Regions from separate parts of the Streptosporangium lutulentum genome, predicted to be linked through region 2. Evidence: riboswitches for the same ligand, from Rfam matches in the RefSeq annotation. Region 2 holds a riboswitch; each other region holds the start of a gene.
The links. Region 2 has a riboswitch for thiamine pyrophosphate ahead of J2853_RS34370 (purine-cytosine permease family protein). Riboswitches for the same ligand answer to the same signal wherever they lie in the genome.

Region 1: another riboswitch for thiamine pyrophosphate. It lies ahead of J2853_RS45450 (TenA family protein); the one in region 2 lies ahead of J2853_RS34370 (purine-cytosine permease family protein).
Region 3: another riboswitch for thiamine pyrophosphate. It lies ahead of thiC (phosphomethylpyrimidine synthase ThiC); the one in region 2 lies ahead of J2853_RS34370 (purine-cytosine permease family protein).

What each region holds. Positions count from the first base shown of each region.
Region 1 is NZ_JAUSQU010000001.1:10,113,621-10,119,622, reverse strand. It holds gene J2853_RS45470 (ABC transporter ATP-binding protein/permease) at 1-1,743, shown strand, start outside; gene J2853_RS45465 (winged helix-turn-helix transcriptional regulator) at 1,855-2,301, opposite strand; gene J2853_RS45460 (aldo/keto reductase family oxidoreductase) at 2,435-3,307, shown strand; gene J2853_RS45455 (hypothetical protein) at 3,585-4,196, opposite strand; TPP riboswitch at 4,247-4,345, shown strand; gene J2853_RS45450 (TenA family protein) at 4,333-5,019, shown strand; gene J2853_RS45445 (PadR family transcriptional regulator) at 5,223-5,747, opposite strand; gene J2853_RS45440 (hypothetical protein) at 5,821-5,997, shown strand.
Region 2 is NZ_JAUSQU010000001.1:7,636,547-7,642,548, forward strand. It holds gene J2853_RS34355 (ATP-binding protein) at 1-10, opposite strand, end outside; gene J2853_RS34360 (sensor histidine kinase) at 167-2,062, opposite strand; gene J2853_RS34365 (methylated-DNA--[protein]-cysteine S-methyltransferase) at 2,189-2,773, shown strand; gene J2853_RS34370 (purine-cytosine permease family protein) at 2,864-4,207, opposite strand; TPP riboswitch at 4,198-4,336, opposite strand; gene J2853_RS34375 (rhodanese-like domain-containing protein) at 4,518-4,841, opposite strand; gene J2853_RS34380 (TenA family protein) at 4,991-5,596, opposite strand; gene J2853_RS34385 (GOLPH3/VPS74 family protein) at 5,752-6,002, shown strand, end outside.
Region 3 is NZ_JAUSQU010000001.1:3,694,741-3,700,742, forward strand. It holds gene J2853_RS16535 (mannose-1-phosphate guanyltransferase) at 1-1,817, opposite strand, end outside; gene clsA (cardiolipin synthase ClsA) at 1,821-2,417, opposite strand; TPP riboswitch at 2,511-2,623, shown strand; gene thiC (phosphomethylpyrimidine synthase ThiC) at 2,616-4,349, shown strand; gene J2853_RS16550 (class I SAM-dependent methyltransferase) at 4,543-5,151, shown strand; gene J2853_RS16555 (acyl-CoA dehydrogenase family protein) at 5,252-6,002, shown strand, end outside.

The sequences.
Region 1 (6,002 bases), 2.5 Mb from region 2:
ACCATTCTGGTCGGCGCCCTGGTGGTCTGGGTGCTGACCCGCTACACGCACTGGGGGCGGCAGTTCCGGCGACTCGCCTTTCCCTATCTCAAGCCTGGACGCGGCTGGATCACCTGGCGACCGCTGCTCACCCTCCTGCTGCTGCTCTGGATGACGGTCCTCGCGGTGCGCCTCGAAGTGCTGATCTCCTATGCGACGAACGGCCTCTACACGGCGCTGCAGGGGCTGGACGCGAAGATGTTCTGGTTCTGCGTCACCGTCTTCATGGTCCTCGCGGTGATCGTCGTCTCCAGCGCACAGCTCGCGTATCTCATCACCCAGCGACTGTTCATCCATTGGCGGACCTGGCTCAACGACCGCATGATCGCCGACTGGCTGGACGGGCACGCCTACCATCGGGGCCAGTTCGTGAGCTTCCCGGTCGACAACCCGGATCAGCGCATCGAGGAAGACGTCACGCAGTTCGTCGAGAACTCGTACGACCTGTCGATCGGTGCGATCGACGCCGCCTTGAGGTTGGTGTCGTTCACCGCCATCCTCTGGGGGCTCTCAGGACCGATGTCCGTCTTCGGCCACGCGGTACCGCGTGCGATGGTCTTCCTCGCCTACGTCTACGTGATCATGGCGTCGTTCCTCGCCTTCAGGATCGGTCGCCCGCTGATCCACTTGAACTTCCTGCGAGAGGGCCTCTCCGCCTCTTTCCGCTACACCCTGGTCCGCCTGCGGGACAACTCCGAGAGCATCGCGTTCTGCGGTGGCGAGGATGTCGAGCGGACGGCGCTGTCGGCCAGGTTCTCCAGTGTCATGGGGAACACCTGGGCGATCACCAAGCGGTCCCTGAAGCTTCAGGTGTTCAACGACACGGTCACCCAGATCTCGGTCGTGTTCCCCTTCATCATCCAGGTGCCGCGCTTCTTCAGCGGAACGATCTCCCTCGGTGACATCACCCAGACCGCCGACGCTTTCGGCCAGGTGCACGACTCGTTGTCCTTCTTCAGGAACTCCTACGACTCCTTCGCCACCTACCGGGCGACGCTGAACCGGCTGACGGCGCTGATGGACGCGAACAGGGAGTCGCGCGGCCTGTCGTCGCCGATCTTCACGCATCGCCCCGACGCGCTGGAGATCGAGGGCCTGGGAGTATGGCGTCCCGACAGGCAACCGCTGATCGAGGGCCTGACGCTGAGCATGAGCCCAGGGCAATCACTGCTGGTCAGGGGCGCCTCGGGAAGCGGGAAGACCACGTTGCTGCGCAGCCTGGCCAGTCTCTGGCCGCACGCCCACGGCACCGTCCGCCGCCCCACCGGAGCTCACACGCTCTTCCTGTCGCAGCAGCCCTACCTGCCCCTGGGAAGCCTGCGTACCGCGCTGGCCTACCCCGAGCCCGCGCACCGGATCGGCGACGAGCAGGCGTGCGAGGCGTTGCGCTGGGTGCAGCTCGGCCATTTGGAGGGTCAGATCGACGATGAGGCCCAGTGGTCCCGCACCCTGTCTCCCGGCGAGCAACAGCGCCTCGGCTTTGCCAGGGTCCTGCTGCAGCGGCCCCTCCTGGCCTTCCTCGACGAGGCGACCTCCGCCGTCGACGAAGGTCTCGAACACGCGTTGTACAGCTTGATCCGCGATCGCCTGCCCCGGTGCATCCTCGTCAGCGTCGGCCATCGCAGCACGTTGAACGCCTTCCACACCCACTATCTGGAACTGCTCGGTGCGGGACGCTGGGGCATGGCGCCGGGAGGCGGGTAGGCCGTTTTCGTCCGTGGAACGGTTGGTCTCGACCCGCCAGGTGCACGATCGCCGATGGCCGGCCGGGTGAAGGGCCGGAAAGGGGCTGATGTGACGCCTTCGCTCCCCGGTTCAGACGGCGCGGGTGTCGTCGTACGTCGCACGGTTGGCGAGCACGTCGTCCATGTGCGTCTCGGCCCAGGCCTTGAGGCCGCTCATCATCTGGTGCAGCGAGAGACCGAGATCGGTCAGCTCGTAGGAGACCGTGACGGGCACGGTCGGCGTCGCGGTACGGGTGATCAGACCGTCACGCTCCAAGGAGCGCAGCGTCTGAGTGAGCATCTTCTGACTGACGCCGGCCAGCAGGCGGGACAACTCCGAGTAGCGCATCGACCGGGGCTCACCGGCGCAGTCGGCGCCGAACCGATGCGAGCCGTCGCTGCCCAGCGCGGCCAGGACCAACGTGACCCACTTGTCGGAGATCCGGTCGAGCAGCTTGCGGCTAGGACAGGCCGCAAGGAAAGCGTCATATTCCGCCTTGGTCTGTGCCCTCTTCTGTGCCGCCGTCATCGTCGCCATCGACCGCTCCTCCACCCGTGGGTGCCTTACGAACTCGGAAGTACGTACTTCCCGTCAGGAAGTTACCCCTCCATAGTGAAGCAGGTATCCGTCAGGCACCAGCACCGCCTGGCTCAACACTGAAACCAGAGGTATGAGCATGTTCTCCACTTCCCTTCCCGGCGGCACCTGGACGCTGGGCGACCTGACCGTCACCCGGTTCGGCTACGGCGCCATGCAACTCGCCGGCCCCTGGGTCATGGGGCCGCCCGCCGACCACGACGGCGCACTCGCCGTCCTCCGCGAGGTCGTCGACCTCGGCATCACCCACATCGACACCAGCGACGCCTACGGGCCGCACGTCACCAACCAGCTGATCCGTGAAGCGCTGCACCCGTACCCCGAATCGCTGCACATCGTGACCAAGGTCGGCGCGACCCGCGACCAGCAGGGCGGCTGGCCCCCGGCCCGGGAGCCGGAAAACCTGCGCCGGGCCGTCCACGAGAACCTTGAGAGTCTCGGCCTGGAGGTGCTCGACCTGGTCAACCTCCGGCTCGGCAACGCCGAGGGACCCCAGCCCGGCTCGCTCGCCGAACCGTTCGAGACGCTCGTCGAACTCCAGCGGCAGGGCCTGATCCGGCACCTCGGAGTGAGCACCGCGACGGCGGAACAGGTCGCCGAGGCGCAGGCGATCGCGCCGATCGTGTGCGTGCAGAACATGTACAACCTCGCGTACCGCCACGACGACGCCCTGATCGACGGGCTCGCCGAACAGGGCGTCGCCTACGTGCCCTACTTCCCGCTCGGCGGCTTCAGCCCACTGCAGTCCTCGGCGCTCTCGACCGTGGCCGCCCGGTTGGACGCGACGCCGATGTCTGTCGCCCTGGCCTGGCTACTGCGGCGGTCGCCGAACATCCTGCTCATCCCCGGCACCTCGTCCGCGGCGCACCTGCGCGAGAACATCGCCGGCGCGGAACTCTCGCTCTCCGACGAGGACCTCGCCGAACTGGACAAGATCGGCCTCTGACGAGGCATCCGCCGGCCCACTGTTTGCAACGGCGGCGGTGACCTGCGCGTTCACGCCGTGGCGGTGTTCTCCGGGCAGGTCAGGAGTCAAGGAAGAAAAGCGTTCACCGGCGGAAAAGGATGATCCGCGGCTGCGTCACGGTTTGACGGCAGGCCTCGGCTTGACGGCAGACCTCGGCGCCCGCTCTCAGGTGCGGGAGTGAACCGCACCGGGATCACCGGAGACTCCGGCCTGCCCCGGGTCCTGTGGAGGCGCGGTTCAAGCCGTCGAGCGCGGGTCAGATCGGCAGTCCGATCAGCCCCCACCCGCGACGGTGGGCCTCGCCCACCACCTCTCCCCAATCGCTGAGCAGGTCGGTGAACTCCTCGAAGTTCTTGATCCAACACCCTGAAGGCCGCACGGCGTGCACGGCGAACGGCTCACGAAGTTCCTCAAGGCGCGGTGCGGCCCTGGCCCAGAGTGTGACCAGGGCGGCTACGGCCTCCGGAGGGCAGGCGAGCGACAGGCCCGAGCCCCTGTCGCCGTCAGGAGGGAGCAGCTCGCCATGCACGTGCACAGCATCGTTGTCGGGGTCGGGCCCGTACCAGAACAGCCCTGACAAGAATCCGTCCAGCGTCGCGCGCAGGTCCGGGTCGGCAGAGCCCCGGACCTTCTCCCAGGCTTGGCCGGCCCAGAAATGCGCCTTGAACGAGCCCAGCGTGCGGTAGAACTCATACCTCGCGAACCAGGGCACGCCCGCCGAGGGCCACACCCACCCGCGCTCGGGATCCTCAAGGTCCGAATCATCTTCCGGGTACGCGGCGTCCACGAGCAGTTCCAGGCGCCGGCCGGGTGGGGCCTCCGTGATGCGCGCCCAGTCGACGACCAGGACCGTGATGTCCAATCCCATGCGAGAAGGCTAGGCCCCGAACAGGCACGGACGAGCGGGCTGTTACCCTGGTCCGCGACGCGGGGTGCCCCGAGACGTTCGGGGCTGAGAGCACACCCGTCGAACCTGATCTAGTTCGAACTAGCGAAGGGACGTCATGTTCTGCGACGACGTCTGGGCACGTTCCGCCACACTGCTACAAGCCATCCATCGGCACCCCTTCAACACCGCACTCGGCGAAGGCACACTCGACCGCCGGCTTTTCGCCTTCTACATCGTGCAGGACGCCAGATATCTCGGGGCGTTCTCCAAAGCGCTCGCCACCGCCTCGGTGCGGGCCGACGATTCCCAGGAGGCCGCGTTCTGGTCGCGCAGCGCGCACGCCGCGCTGGACGCCGAGCGGACCCTGCACGAGGGTTACATCGAGGAGTACGGTCTGACCGCCGCCGACCTCGCCGGCATCCGGACCTCACCCACCTGCCTCGGCTACTCCTCCTTTCTGCAGGCCGTCGCGCTCACCGCGCCGTACCCGGTGCTCGTGGCCGCCGTTCTGCCGTGTTTCTGGGTCTACCAGGATGTGGGCGCGGCGCTTCTGAAGCGGACCGGCGACATCGCCGGCCATCCTTACCGGGCGTGGATCTCCACCTATGCCGATCCGGACTTCGCCAAGTCGGTCGAGCAGGCCAAAGAGATCGCCGATCGGCTGGCGGCCACGGCGGACGGCGTGACCCGCGCCGCCATGACCGAGGCGTTCGTCCAGGCCACGGAGTACGAGTGGATGTTCTGGGACAGCGCATGGCACCGGGAGGCGTGGCCCACGGCGCAGTGGCTGCCGGGCGACTGACACCGACGCGTCCACGCGCTGACCCGATCACGCGCTGGGGCGCGAGCGGGTCCTGACCTGTTTGGTTTTACCGCCAGGTCAACCCAGGTTCGGTACTGTGTTCGAGGTGCGGGGTGAAGGGTGATTCCGGAAGCTCCGAAATGCCGCGAAGGACGGCGACCGGGCCGGCGCCCGCCCCTCCCCCGTACGGCGTGGCGGCCCGGCTACGCCTCCAGCGAGCCGAGGGTTTCCCGCAACCACGTCAGCTCCGCCAGGCTGGTGGCCCTCGCGATGGACAGCAACCCCCGCCTGAACGGGTCGTCGAACTCCTCGGCCCGCACCGGCCGGTCCCCTTCGTAGAAGAAGCTGCTCGGCCGGGCGAGGAATTCCAGCCGACGCCGCAGCACCGCCGCCTGCGCCGCGGGATCACCCAGGTGGCGCAGGAACGCCAGCAACACGAACCACTTGTTCTCGTCGCTGATCTCCAGGTCGTCGGGCTCCCGCAGCCGCCGCAGTATCTCCGCCCGTCCCGCGTCGGTCAGGTGGAGCGTCCGCCGGGGCGCCGCGGCCACGCCCGGCTCATCCTGGCGCACCAGCCACCCCGCCGACTCCATCCGCTTGATGGCCGGATAGAGCGTCCCGTCCGCCACCGGACGTACGTGCCCCAGCAACGCCGCCACCCGTCCGCGCAGGTCGTACCCGTGCGACGGCCGGTCGTACAGAAATCCGAGTACCGCCAGCTCCAGCATGACGCCACTATACCTCGCTTGCGATATACCTAGATGCCGATATACATTGCCTCCGATACATCAGGAGGTTGTCATGCACACCGCGATCGTCCACCCGAGTGGCGCCAAGATCCGCTGGGTCGAGTTGCCCGGCACCGGCCCCGCCCGCGTCTACGTCCACGGCCTCGGCGCCTGCGCCGCGCCGTACTTCGCCGCCGCCGTCGCCCACCTCACCGCCGCGCCCATCGGCGGCGTCGCGCAGGGGGCGTGACACCC
Region 2 (6,002 bases):
ACGCACTCACCTCCCCGTATCCCTGTTCCCCCTAAGGAACACACCCCTGTACGACCGAAATGCCCCGTTAGATGGTCTTAGAAACCGGGTGCCGGTTACAGCTTGTGCACATTCGACAATAGATCAGCTCATCCGTTACCGACTCGTTACCGCATCGGCGTGTCGGTTAGGTAAGGGGGTCGGGCGTGTCGGCAATACGCAGGGACAGCCGCATCCGGGTGCCGCCGGTGGGACGCGGATGGGCCGACACCTCGCCGCCCTGCGCGCGTGCCAGGCTGCGCACGATGTAGAGGCCGAGGCCGACCCCGCCGAATCGGCGGCGATCACCGCTGTCCCCCTGGACGAAACGATCGAAGACATGCTCCCGGCTGGCATGGGCGATCCCGACGCCGTCGTCGTCGACGACGAGCACCACCTGGTCACCGTCCACCCAGGCCTCGACCCTGATCAGGCCACCGTCCGGTGAATATTTGAACGCGTTTTCCAAGAGCTGGCCGAGCAGGATGTCGGTGGCGAACGCGTCACCGGAGACCAGAGGCAGGTCGTCGGGGATGTTCACCTCGATCCGGTGCAGGTCGGGCAGGACCGGCAGGCCCAGCGTGGCGGCCCGTACCAGCTCTCCGAGGTCGAAGCCCTCGATCTTCAGGGTGAGCTCGCCGGCTCCGGCCCGGGAGCCCAGCAGCAGGTGGTCCATGAGCCGGCTGAGGGAATGCGCCCGCTCGGCGATGGTGTGCACGGCGCCGCGCCGCTCGGCGTCGGTCATGCTGTCCCAGCGCGCGTCGAGCGTGCTGGCGAAGCCCCGGACCACGGTGATCGGGGTGCGCAGCTCGTGACTGGTGGTGGCCAGGAAGAGATCCTTGGCCTCCTCCAGCTCCTTGCTCCGGGTGATGTCGCGGAAGTCGATCACGACCTCGCCGGTCTCCACGATCTCCGCGCTGAGCACGTCCAGCCAGGTGCCCGAGGGAAGCTGGATGGTGAGCTTGTCGCCCGGCTCCGGCAGCCGGAACGGCGGCGGCCCGCCGATCACCTCGTCCGCGTGGAACCCGGTCAGCTCGGTGGCCGCGGGGTTCCACTGGGTGACCCTGCCCAGCTCGTCGAGGACCGCGATGCCGTCGGCGCTGGCGTCGAACACCGCTCTCTCGTGGGCACGTTGCCGTACGGCCTCCTGGTAGGCCATGGCGTTGCCGACGGCGATCCCGGCATGCCCGGCGAGCAGTTCCAGCAGCTCCAGCTCCAGATGGCCGACCTTGCGCTTGGCGAACAACGCGTACAGCGCGCCGTACGGTCTGCCGCCCATCGCGGCGAGGCCGAGCACGATGGTGTGCAGGCCGGGCACCTGCGACCAGATCAGCTCGTCCAGCCGGGCCTGGTCGCCGGTCTCCAGCAGCACGGTCCGGCCGCCGCGCAACAGCTTGCCGACCAGGCTGGTACGGAGGTCGGCGGTGGAGCCGCGCAGCGAGTCGGGGAGTTTGTGGCGGGCCACGAGGCGGAGCCGGTCACCCTCGATGCGCACGAACCCGCCCGCGTCGGCTCCGGTCAGGTCGGTGAGGCTGGCCGCGATCCGGTCGAGCACGGCGGGCAGCTCCCGCTCGGCGTTGATGTCGGCGACCACGTCGGCCAGCCTCCGGACGAGCTGCGCCCGGCGGGAGGTCCGGTCGTCGGCGGTCTCGTCGTCCTGGGCCAGGTGATAGACGCTGACGTAGCCGAGCAGGTCGCCGCTCTCCGAGCGCAGCGTGCCGGTGTCCACCCGCACGTCGAACAGGCTGCCGTCGCGGTGGAAGCGCTTGGTCCGCAACGACACCTGACCACCGGTGCGGACCCGTTCGAGAACCGCGTTGTGCTCGGCCACCAGTTCTTCGGGGACGACCGGCGCGCGGCGGCCGAGCACCTCCTCGGCGGACCAGCCGAACAGGCGTTCCGCGGCCGGATTCCATGTGAGAACGGTCTCGTCCCGGTCAAGGGCGACGATCGCGTTGGGCGCACCGGCGACGATCGCATGAGAAGCACCGGCGACGGCCACATGGCCGATGCCATCGTCACTGTCGGCCCTGTAGTACCCCACGTATCCATAGTGCCGTCTCAACCGGTCTGATCTTGGCACTTTCGGCCCGCACGTGTCGCCACTCGCCGGGGCGATCCGTCCGATACGCTGCGGTCACCACACACCTGGATACGAAAGGGTGGGGCCATGTCATCCGGCGACATCGATGCATTGCTACGGGTGACCTCGCCCAACTACATCGGGACGAGCCATCCGGACATCGCGTTCGGCACTCTCGACGGCCCGGTGGGACGCCTCACCCTCGCCGTGACGAACCGGGGCGTGGTGGCCTGCAGCTACGAGGACGAGAACATCGTCTTCGAGCGGGTCAGCAGGGAGGTCGGCACGTTCATCGGGCCCGACGCGCGCCGGCTCGACCCGGTCCGCCGGGAGCTGGACGCCTACTTCTCCGGCCGGCTGCGCGCCTTCACCACGACGATCGACCTGCGGCTGGCCACGCAGTTCGCCAGGACCGTGCTGCAGATGATGCTCGCGGTGTCGTACGGCACGGTGACCACCTACCGCGAGATCGCCGAGCGAATCGGCAGGCCACGGGCGCTGCGCGCGGTCGGCAACGCCCTGGGGAGCAATCCGGTGTGCGTGATCGTGCCCTGCCACCGGGTGGTCGAGAGCGAGGTCGTCCTCGGCGGCTACGCGGGAGGCCCGGCCGTCAAGGAGCGACTGCTGCGCATCGAGGCGAACGGCGTGAACCGCTCACCAGGCGGCTCGTAAACCTCGCCCGTTCAAGCCCGCGGACCTCGCCTGTCCTCGCTCCTACAGGCCCGCGGACCCCGCTCGTACAGGCCCGCGGACCCCGCTCGTTCACCGGCGGCGGAGCGCACCCAGGCCGAGTGTGACCAGGCCCGCGACGAGGAACGCGCCGATCGACGCGCTCATCCACGGCTGCGGGGTGAACCCGACGGCCCCCCTGACGCCGTCCCAGATCTCCGCCCACCACGACACGGCCGAGGGCGCGGCGAGCATCCACCAGGTGACGAAGCCGAGCACCCACGGGATCACCATGAGCCAGCGGGAGGGGGCGTTCTCGGAGGTGTCCCAGTTCCTCCCGCGGCCGAGCAGGAAGTAGTCGACCGCCAGCACGCCGAGCATCGGCACGAACACCGCACCGATGATGCTGAGGAACGCGCTGTAGGAGTTGACGTCGATGACAAGGGCCATGGCCGTGGTCAGCACGCCGATGGCCACGGAGAAGATCCGGCGGTCCACCCTCGGCATCAGGTTCTGCAGCGACATCGCCGTGGAGTAGACGTTCGCGAACGACTGGTCGGTTTCGCGCAGCACGAGGACGCCGAAGAACAGCGCACCGAGCGGGGCCGCCACGAACGGGGCGAACACGGCGGTCGGCTGCTCCAGCACCGCGCTGTGACCGGCGAGCGCCACCGCGTAGATGCCGACGGCCAGGCAGGCCACCTGGGCGATGGTGTAGCCGCCGACGACGCCGGTGAAGGCCGCGCGGCTGGAGCGCGAGTGCCTGGCGTAGTCCGCCGCGACCGGCACCCACGAGACGGACAGGGCGACCACGAAGTCCACGGCCGGCGCGAAGGCGTCCCAGGAGCCGCCGGTCTGGACGGGGGTGTCACGGAAGAAGACCACCGCGAACCAGGCCATCGAAACGATCACGCCGATCGTGACGAACCGCCGGATCAGCCGGATGGCTCCCAGAGGGTAGATGGTCAGCGCCGTCGTCAGGACCCCCGCCACGATCGCCCAGACCGTATAGGGGACCGACTGCCCGAAGATCGCCTGCGCGCCCATCGCGATGACCCACAGCTCGAACGCGCCCCAGCCGATCATCTGGATGATGTTCAGCACGGTCGGGACGTAGGAGAGCTTCGCGCCGAACAGCCCGCGCAGCAGCACCATCGCGGGCTGGCCGGTCTGCACTCCCGGAATCGCCGCGAGACCGACCATCGCGGTGCCGATCAGGCTGCCGACGAGGGCCGCGGTCAGGGCCGCGTTGAAGGTGAGCGGGTTCTCGTCGAGCAGCGGGTTGATCAGGAAGAGCGCGAAGGAGAAGCCGAGCAGGCTGACACCCAGGTTGGCCCAGAACGCGCCCTGGTCGAGCGCGCCAAGGGTCTTGGGGGGTGCCTCGTCGAGGGTGAGGGGTGCCTCGGTAGCGCTGGAATCAGTGATGGCGGGCGTCATTACACGCTCCCTACGCCGGCATTACCCGGACAGGTTCATGCGGTCGGCGGCGCGTCGGAGGATTCGAGTGATCCCCTGCGTGGTCCGCCCTCTCAGCCCGGTTACGCCCGAGCTCCCGCGGTAGACAATTCGCCTGATTATGTCATTCATTCCTCTCTTGGCAAGGACCGTATCCGGCCACGAGCCCTCGGCAAGGGCCACGTCAGGCTTCTGAGGAGAGGCCCGTCGGTTCGACGAGCGGACCCCGTCCCTCTCACCGCCGCCGGGCCGGGAACGGGTCTCCGCCGTCGCCGTCGCCGTCGCCGATCCGTCAGGCCACGAACGGCTCTCCGCCGTTCTCGCCGACCATGGGACGACCGGCGAGATTCCAGGACTGCATGCCGCCGCCGACGTTGATCGCGTCCCAGCCGACGTGGTTCAGCCAGGCCGCGGCGTTCGCGGAACGGCCTCCGAGACGGCAGATCACGTAGACGGGCGCGTCCTTGGGCACCTCGTCGACCCGTGCCTGCAGCTCGCCCAGCGGGATGTGGACGGCGGTGGGCGCGTGGCCGGCGAGCCACTCGTCGGTCTCGCGTACGTCGAGCAGGAACGCCCCGTCCGGAACGGCCTGCACTTCGATCTCAGGAACACTCATGAACCCATTGTCCCAAGTCCTTCACCGAATGTGGCCCAAAGCCGCTCAGAGGCCCTGCATCGGCCCTGCGTCCCGCCCGCTCGCCGCCTTCGCCGGATCCTCCCGCCGCCGTCCCGGCGATCCCTGAGCGGCGCCGTCCGGGTGGAGGGTCAGGGCACGTCCCAGAAGGCGAGCTCGTGGGCCATTCCCTCGGTGAACAGCTCCCTGGCCCGGCCGGGGTCCGGGGCGGCCTCGTCGATCATCACGGCGATGCGCTCGGTCAGCTCGGCGAAACCCGGGTGGGCGTAGGTGTCGACCCAGGCGCGGTAGCGCGGCTCGGCCGGGGGGTTCTCCGCGAGGATGCGGCCGAGGGTGGAGTAGCCCCACATACACGGGTAGAGCGCGGCCAGGCCGTCCGCGTAGCGGGCCGCGGAATCGAGCAGGAACGAGGTGTACGCCACGCAGGCGGGGCCTTTCCTCGCCCCCTCCAGGTCGGCGCCGAACTCGGCCGAGAGGGACCGGTGCAGGTTCAGCTCCTCGTGGAAGGTGGCGTGGGCCAGGTCCACCAGATCGCCCAGATGGCCGTCGGGAGCCTGCCACGCCAGCCGGGAGAACACGCGCACGTAGTCCAGGAGGAACAGGTAGTCCTGCTCCAGCCAGGACCGGAACACCCGATCGTCCAGGTCTCCCTTCGCGATCCCCGCCACCGTCGGGTGGGCGAGCTGCGCGTCGACGAGGGGGCGGCCAATGGCGTGCAGTTCCGCAGAGATGCTCATAAATTGAGCATTGTCTCAAGCCAGGGCCGCGGCGCCGAAGCACCCGCACCGGATGGTGGCGGAGCGGTCCCCCGATCCTCACGGCGTCGGGACCGAGGGCGCCCCGGGCTTTCGCGCCCGGCCCTCACGTGGTGCTCACGACGTAGGGTCGAGCGATGACAACGATCGCTGAGGAAGTACTTCTCCTCGCCTACAGCGAGGTGGAGGGCAGGCAACTGATCGGCTCCTCGGAGCTGGACGCCGCACTCGGCGGCGCCGTACTGGCGGAGCTGGCGATCCACGACCGGATCGACCTCGCGGGCAAGCAGGTCACCGTCCGCGACGCGACCCCCCTCGGGGACGAGGAGCTCGACGCGGCGCTGGCCAGGATCGCCGAGGAGCCGAAGGGGCGCAAGCCCGAGTGGTG
Region 3 (6,002 bases), 3.9 Mb from region 2:
TCCGCGAGGCGCTGGAGGTCGCGGCGGCGCTCGGCGAAGGTCTCGGTGGGAGAGGCGTCGTCCAGCCTGTTGTTGACGGTCAGCACGTCCACCCCGACCCTGCCGAGGAGGCTGGGCAGGACGAGCGAGGAGGTGCCGCCCGCGCAGTCGACCACGACCTTCATGTCCGCGTCGCGGACCCCGGTGATGTCCACGCAGCGCAGCAGTTCGTGGGTGTAGTCCTCCACCGCCCTGGCGGGGAAGCTGAGCTCGGCGATCTCGCCGGGGAAGGCCCTGCGGAACTCCTGCCGGGCGAAGACCCGGTCCAGCTTGCGCTGGGCCGCCGGAGACAGGTCGGCGCCGTGCTCGTCCATGAAGACGATGTCCACGCTCTGGGGGTCGCCGGGGGTGGTGCGCAGCGCTATGCCGCCGACGGCCTTCTCCCTGGCGGTGTGGAAGCGGGCGACGGGGAGCGCGGCGGCCTCCAGATCGAGCACGTTGATCGCGCTGGCGTTCAGGGCGCTGATCACGGCCCGCTTGAACGCCCGCGCGGCGCGGGAGGAGTCGCGGGAGGTGATGACCGAGGCGCCCTTCTTCAGGGTGGTGGCGTAAGCGCTGGCCAGCCGGACGCACAGCTCGGGGGTGATCTCCACGTTGACCAGCCCGGACACCCCTCGCGGGCCGAACAGGTTGCGCTGGCCCCGCGGCTCCCAGATGACGCTGTTGTTGATCACCGCCCCGGCTTCGATGGTCTTGAAGGGGTAGATCTTGACCCCGGAGGAGATGTACGCCTCGGCCTCGATGATGCACTCGTCGCCGACGACGGCGCCCTCCTCGACCCTGGCGCCGGTCATCAGGTCGGTGTTCTTGCCGATGACGCAGCCGCGCAGGTGGGTGCTCGGGCCGACGTAGACGTTATCGTGAACGGCCGCGCGATGCAGGAATGCTCCCTCGCGGACCACGGCGTTGCTTCCCAGCACGGAGTATTCGCGCAGCTCGGCCCCGGCCTCGACCTTGGCGTAGTCGCCGATGTAGAGGGGGCCCTTGAGGATGGCGTCGGCGTCCACCGAGGCGCCTTCGGCCACCCAGATGCCCGGCGAGACCTCGAAGGCGTCTATGTCCACCTTCACCCGGCCCGACAGCACGTCGGCCTGAGCCTTGAGATAACTCTCGTGGGTGCCGACGTCCTCCCAGTAGCCCTCGGCGACGTAGCCGTACAGCGGGGCGCCGCGCTCCAGCAGCTTCGGGAACACGTCGCCCGACCAGTCGACGGACTCTCCTACGGCGATCTCGTCGAGGACCTCCGGCTCCATCACGTAGATGCCGGTGTTGACGGTGTCGGAGAAGACCTGACCCCAGGTGGGCTTCTCCAGGAAGCGCTCCACCCGGCCCTGGTCGTCCACGATGACGATGCCGAACTCCAGCGGGTTGGGGACGCGCTTGAGCCCGATGGTGACCATCGCGCCGTTCTCGCGGTGGAACCGGACCATGTCGGTCAGGTCGATGTCGGTCAGCGCGTCACCGGAGATGACCAGGAAGCGCTCGTCGCGAAGCTTGTCGGCGGCGTTCTTGACGCTGCCGGCGGTGCCGAGGGGCGTGTCCTCGGTGGCGTAGTACAGGCTCATCCCGAGCTCGTCGCCGTCGCCGAAGTAGTTTCGGACCAGGGCGGCCAGGAACTGCACGGTCACCACGGTCTCGGTGAAGCCGTGCCGTTTCAGCAGCCGCAGCACATGCTCCATGATCGGCCGGTTGATCACAGGCAATAGAGGTTTGGGCTGGTTCGCGGTCATCGGCCGGAGCCGAGTTCCCTCCCCGCCCGCCATCACAACGGCCTTCACAGATCACCTCTTAAGGCGTTTAGCCTCGCTTATGAGCTGACGCACCTGTACCCAATACAGCACCCCGGACCACCAGTACAGACCTGTTCCCCAGATCGCGAGCGACCAGCCGACGAATCGGGCCGGATCCGCGTACCAGGCGTCGTAGTGGGCGAGGAAGAGCAGAGGGAAGGCGTAGAGCAGGTTGGCGGTGGCCGCCTTGCCGAGGAAGTGCACCGGCAGCGCCGGGCCGTACCCGAGGCGGCGCAGGATGAGGGGGATTCCCAGCAGCATGACGTCCCGCAGCGGGATCGCCAGCGCGAGCCACCAGGGGATGATGCCGCGCATGGCCAGGCCGAACAGCGTGGCCAGGATGTAGAGCCGGTCTGCCAGCGGATCCAGCAGGCGGCCGAGCTTGCTCGTCTGGTTCCAGGCCCGTGCGATCTTGCCGTCGAGCCAGTCGGAGAACCCTGCCAGCATCAGCAGCGCGACGGCCCAGCCGTCGGCCTGGGGGCCCAGCACCAGCCAGAGGAAGACCGGCACGCCGAGAAGCCTCGCCAGGCTCAACGCGTTGGGAACCGTCCAGATTCGATCTTCGGCCCCCGATGCTTCCGGATTCACCGATATGTCTCCCTCCCCGTACCTGATGGTGACACTACTGCGTCGGCTGCGAATGGGGGATGGCGGGCGGACGAGGGAGCGTTTATGGTTTTGATCAACCAACGCGGGAGCCCGGAGGACCGGGCTGAGAGGACGGCTACTGCGGCCGCCGACCGCTAGAACCTGCTCCGGATAATGCCGGCGAAGGGAGTTTGCGCGATGACTTCCGCGCGTATTTCCAGCTTCAAGACCTACCAGGGCGACCTGAACGTCCCCATGCGCGAGGTGCGCCTGACCAACGGCGAGTCGGTCACCCTGTACGACACCTCGGGCCCCTACACCGACCCGTCCCAGGTCACCGACATCACCCGCGGCCTGCCCCGCCTGCGGGAGGAGTGGATCCTGGACCGGGCCGACACGGCCCGGTACGGCGGCCGTCCCGCCGAGCCCGGCGACGACGGCTACCGGGACCGGGACTCCTGGGCCCGCGACCTCCGTTCCCTCGACGCGGTCTTCACCGGCGGCGGCGACCGGCCGCTGCGGGCGACGGGGGCGCCGGTGACCCAGCTCGCCTACGCCCGGCGCGGCCTGATCACCCGGGAGATGGAGTTCGTCGCGATCCGCGAGGGCGTGACCCCGGAGTTCGTCCGGGCCGAGGTGGCCGCCGGACGGGCGATCATCCCGGCCAACGTCAACCACCCGGAGAGCGAACCGATGATCATCGGCCGCAACTTCCTGGTGAAGATCAACGCCAACATCGGCAACTCCGCCGTGGCCTCCACCATCGAGGAGGAGGTGGACAAGATGACGTGGGCCACCCGGTGGGGCGCCGACACCGTGATGGACCTGTCCACCGGGCGCAACATCCACACCACCCGCGAGTGGATCATCCGCAACTCCCCCGTGCCGATCGGGACCGTCCCGCTCTACCAGGCGCTGGAGAAGGCCGGCGGCGACGCGGCCGGCCTGTCGTGGGAGATCTACCGCGACACCCTGATCGAGCAGTGCGAGCAGGGCGTGGACTACTTCACCGTCCACGCGGGGGTGCGCCTGGCCCACGTGCCGCTGACCGCGCGGCGCAGGACCGGCATCGTCTCCCGGGGCGGCTCGATCATGGCGGCCTGGTGCCTGGCCCACCACCGCGAGAGCTTCCTCTACGAGCACTTCGCCGACATCTGCGAGATCCTGGCCCGCTACGACGTGGCGTTCTCGCTGGGCGACGGCCTGCGCCCCGGGTCGATCTCCGACGCCAACGACGAGGCGCAGTTCGCCGAGCTGCGGACGCTGGGCGAGCTCACGAAGATCGCCCACGCGCACGACGTCCAGGTGATGATCGAGGGGCCCGGCCACGTCCCCATGCACAAGATCAAGGAGAACGTCGACCTGCAGCGCGAGCTCTGCGACGACGCCCCGTTCTACACCCTCGGCCCGCTGACGACCGACATCGCCCCCGGCTACGACCACATCACCTCGGCCGTCGGCGCGGCGATGATCGGCTGGTACGGCACGGCCATGCTCTGTTACGTCACGCCCAAGGAGCACCTGGGCCTGCCGAACAAGGACGACGTGAAGACCGGCGTGATCACCTACAAGATCGCGGCGCACGCGGCCGACCTCGCCAAGGGCCACCCCGGCGCGCAGGCCTGGGACGACGCCCTGTCCGACGCCCGGTTCGAGTTCCGCTGGGAGGACCAGTTCGACCTCTCCCTGGATCCCGACACCGCCCGGTCCTTCCACGACGAGACGCTGCCCGCCGCCCCGGCCAAGACCGCGCACTTCTGCTCGATGTGCGGGCCGAAGTTCTGCTCCATGAAGATCAGTCACGACGTGCGCAGGTTCGCCGAGGAGCGCGGCCTGACCGACGCCGAGGCGTTGGAGGCCGGGATGAGGGAGAAGTCCGAGGAGTTCTCCCGTGAGGGCGGCCGGGTCTACCTGCCCGTCGAAAGCCTCTGAGGGCGCCCGGCGGGGGCGGGGAGGGCGTCGTTCCCCCCGGCCCCGCCTCCCCTTCGCCGAGGGCCGGTGAGGACACCTGGTGAGGCATGGGGAGGACGTCGTTCCCGGCGCCGTCTTCCCCGCGTCCATCGGGTCTCCCGGAGCGGGAGGGCGGCGTACTCGCCGCCCGCGCGAACCCTCTACCCTTCACAGCATGACGAAAGACACCACGCTCTTCCTGGGCCAGTGGCTGCGCTCCCCGGGGACCGTCGGAGCGGTGGCGCCGAGTTCGCGACGACTCGCCGAGGCGGTGACCGCACCGGTTCCGCACCGGGGCGATCCCGTGATCGTCGAGCTCGGTCCCGGCACGGGCGCGTTCACGGCCGAGATCCAACGTCGGCTGGGAGGCCGGGGACACCACCTGGCCGTCGAGATCAACCCGAAGCTGGCCGAGTTCCTCGCCGACCGGAACCCGAAGGTGGACGTCGTGGTCGACGACGCGGTACGGCTGCCGCAACTGCTCCAGGAGCGCGGTCTCGGCAAGGCCGACGTGATCGTGAGCGGGCTCCCCTGGGCGGCGTTCTCCTCGGAGACGCAGACCAACCTGTTGAACGCCGTCGTCGCGATCATGGGACCCCAGACGGCCTTCACCACTTTCGCCTACAGCTTCGCCAAGCGGCTGCCGCCCGCGCGGCGCTTCAAGAAGCGCCTGACCGACACCTTCGAGGAGGTCGTCCTGGGCCGGACCGTGTGGGGCAACGTGCCGCCGGCCTTCGTCTATCACGCGCGCAGGCCGCACGAGCACGCGGACGCCTCGGGCTGATCGGGCGGACGGCCCGCGCCGACCGCCCTCGCGAAGCGGTGGAGTGTTACCCGAACATCGTTCTACGATTGCGCCCGCAACCAGAATGGAGTTGATCGCGGTGGACTTCACCCTTCCCGAGAGCGCGCTCGCCGTCCAGCGCGGCATCGCCGACATCTGCGCGCGCTACGACCTGGACTACTGGCAGCGTTGCGAGAACGACAAGCGCTGGCCGGAGGAGGTCTGGGCGGAGCTCGCCAAGGGGGGCTGGCTCGGTCTGGCCGTGCCCGAGGAGTACGGCGGCGGCGGGCAGGGCCTGCTGGAGCTGGCCGTGGCCACCGAGACCCTGTCCGCGTCCGGCTCGGCCGGCGGCTCTGCGTTCACGTACGTGCTCACCCCCGGCTTCGGCGCCATGACCCTGGCCAGGCACGGCAGCCCGTGGCAGCGGGGCGAGCTGTTGCCCAGGCTCGCCACCGGCGAGCTGGAGACCTGTTTCGCCCTGACCGAGCCGGACGCCGGATCCAACGCCCTGGGCATCTCCACCTTCGCCCGCCGTGACGGCGAGGAGTTCGTCGTCACGGGCCGGAAGATCTGGATCACCGGCGTGCAGCGCGCCACCTGGATGCTCCTGGTCACCCGGACCATTCCCGCCGCCGAGGCCAAGCCCCGCAGCGACGGCCTGACGGTCCTGCTGGTGAACGTCCCCGACGCGGTCGCCGCCGGGCGGCTCTCCTTCCAGCCGATCCCGAAGATGGGCGCGAACACCACCCCGTCCAACATGGTCTTCATCGACGAGCTGCGGGTGCCCGCGGCGAACGTGGTGGGCGAGGTGGACCAGGGCGCGCGGGTGCTGTGGGACATCCTCAACCCCG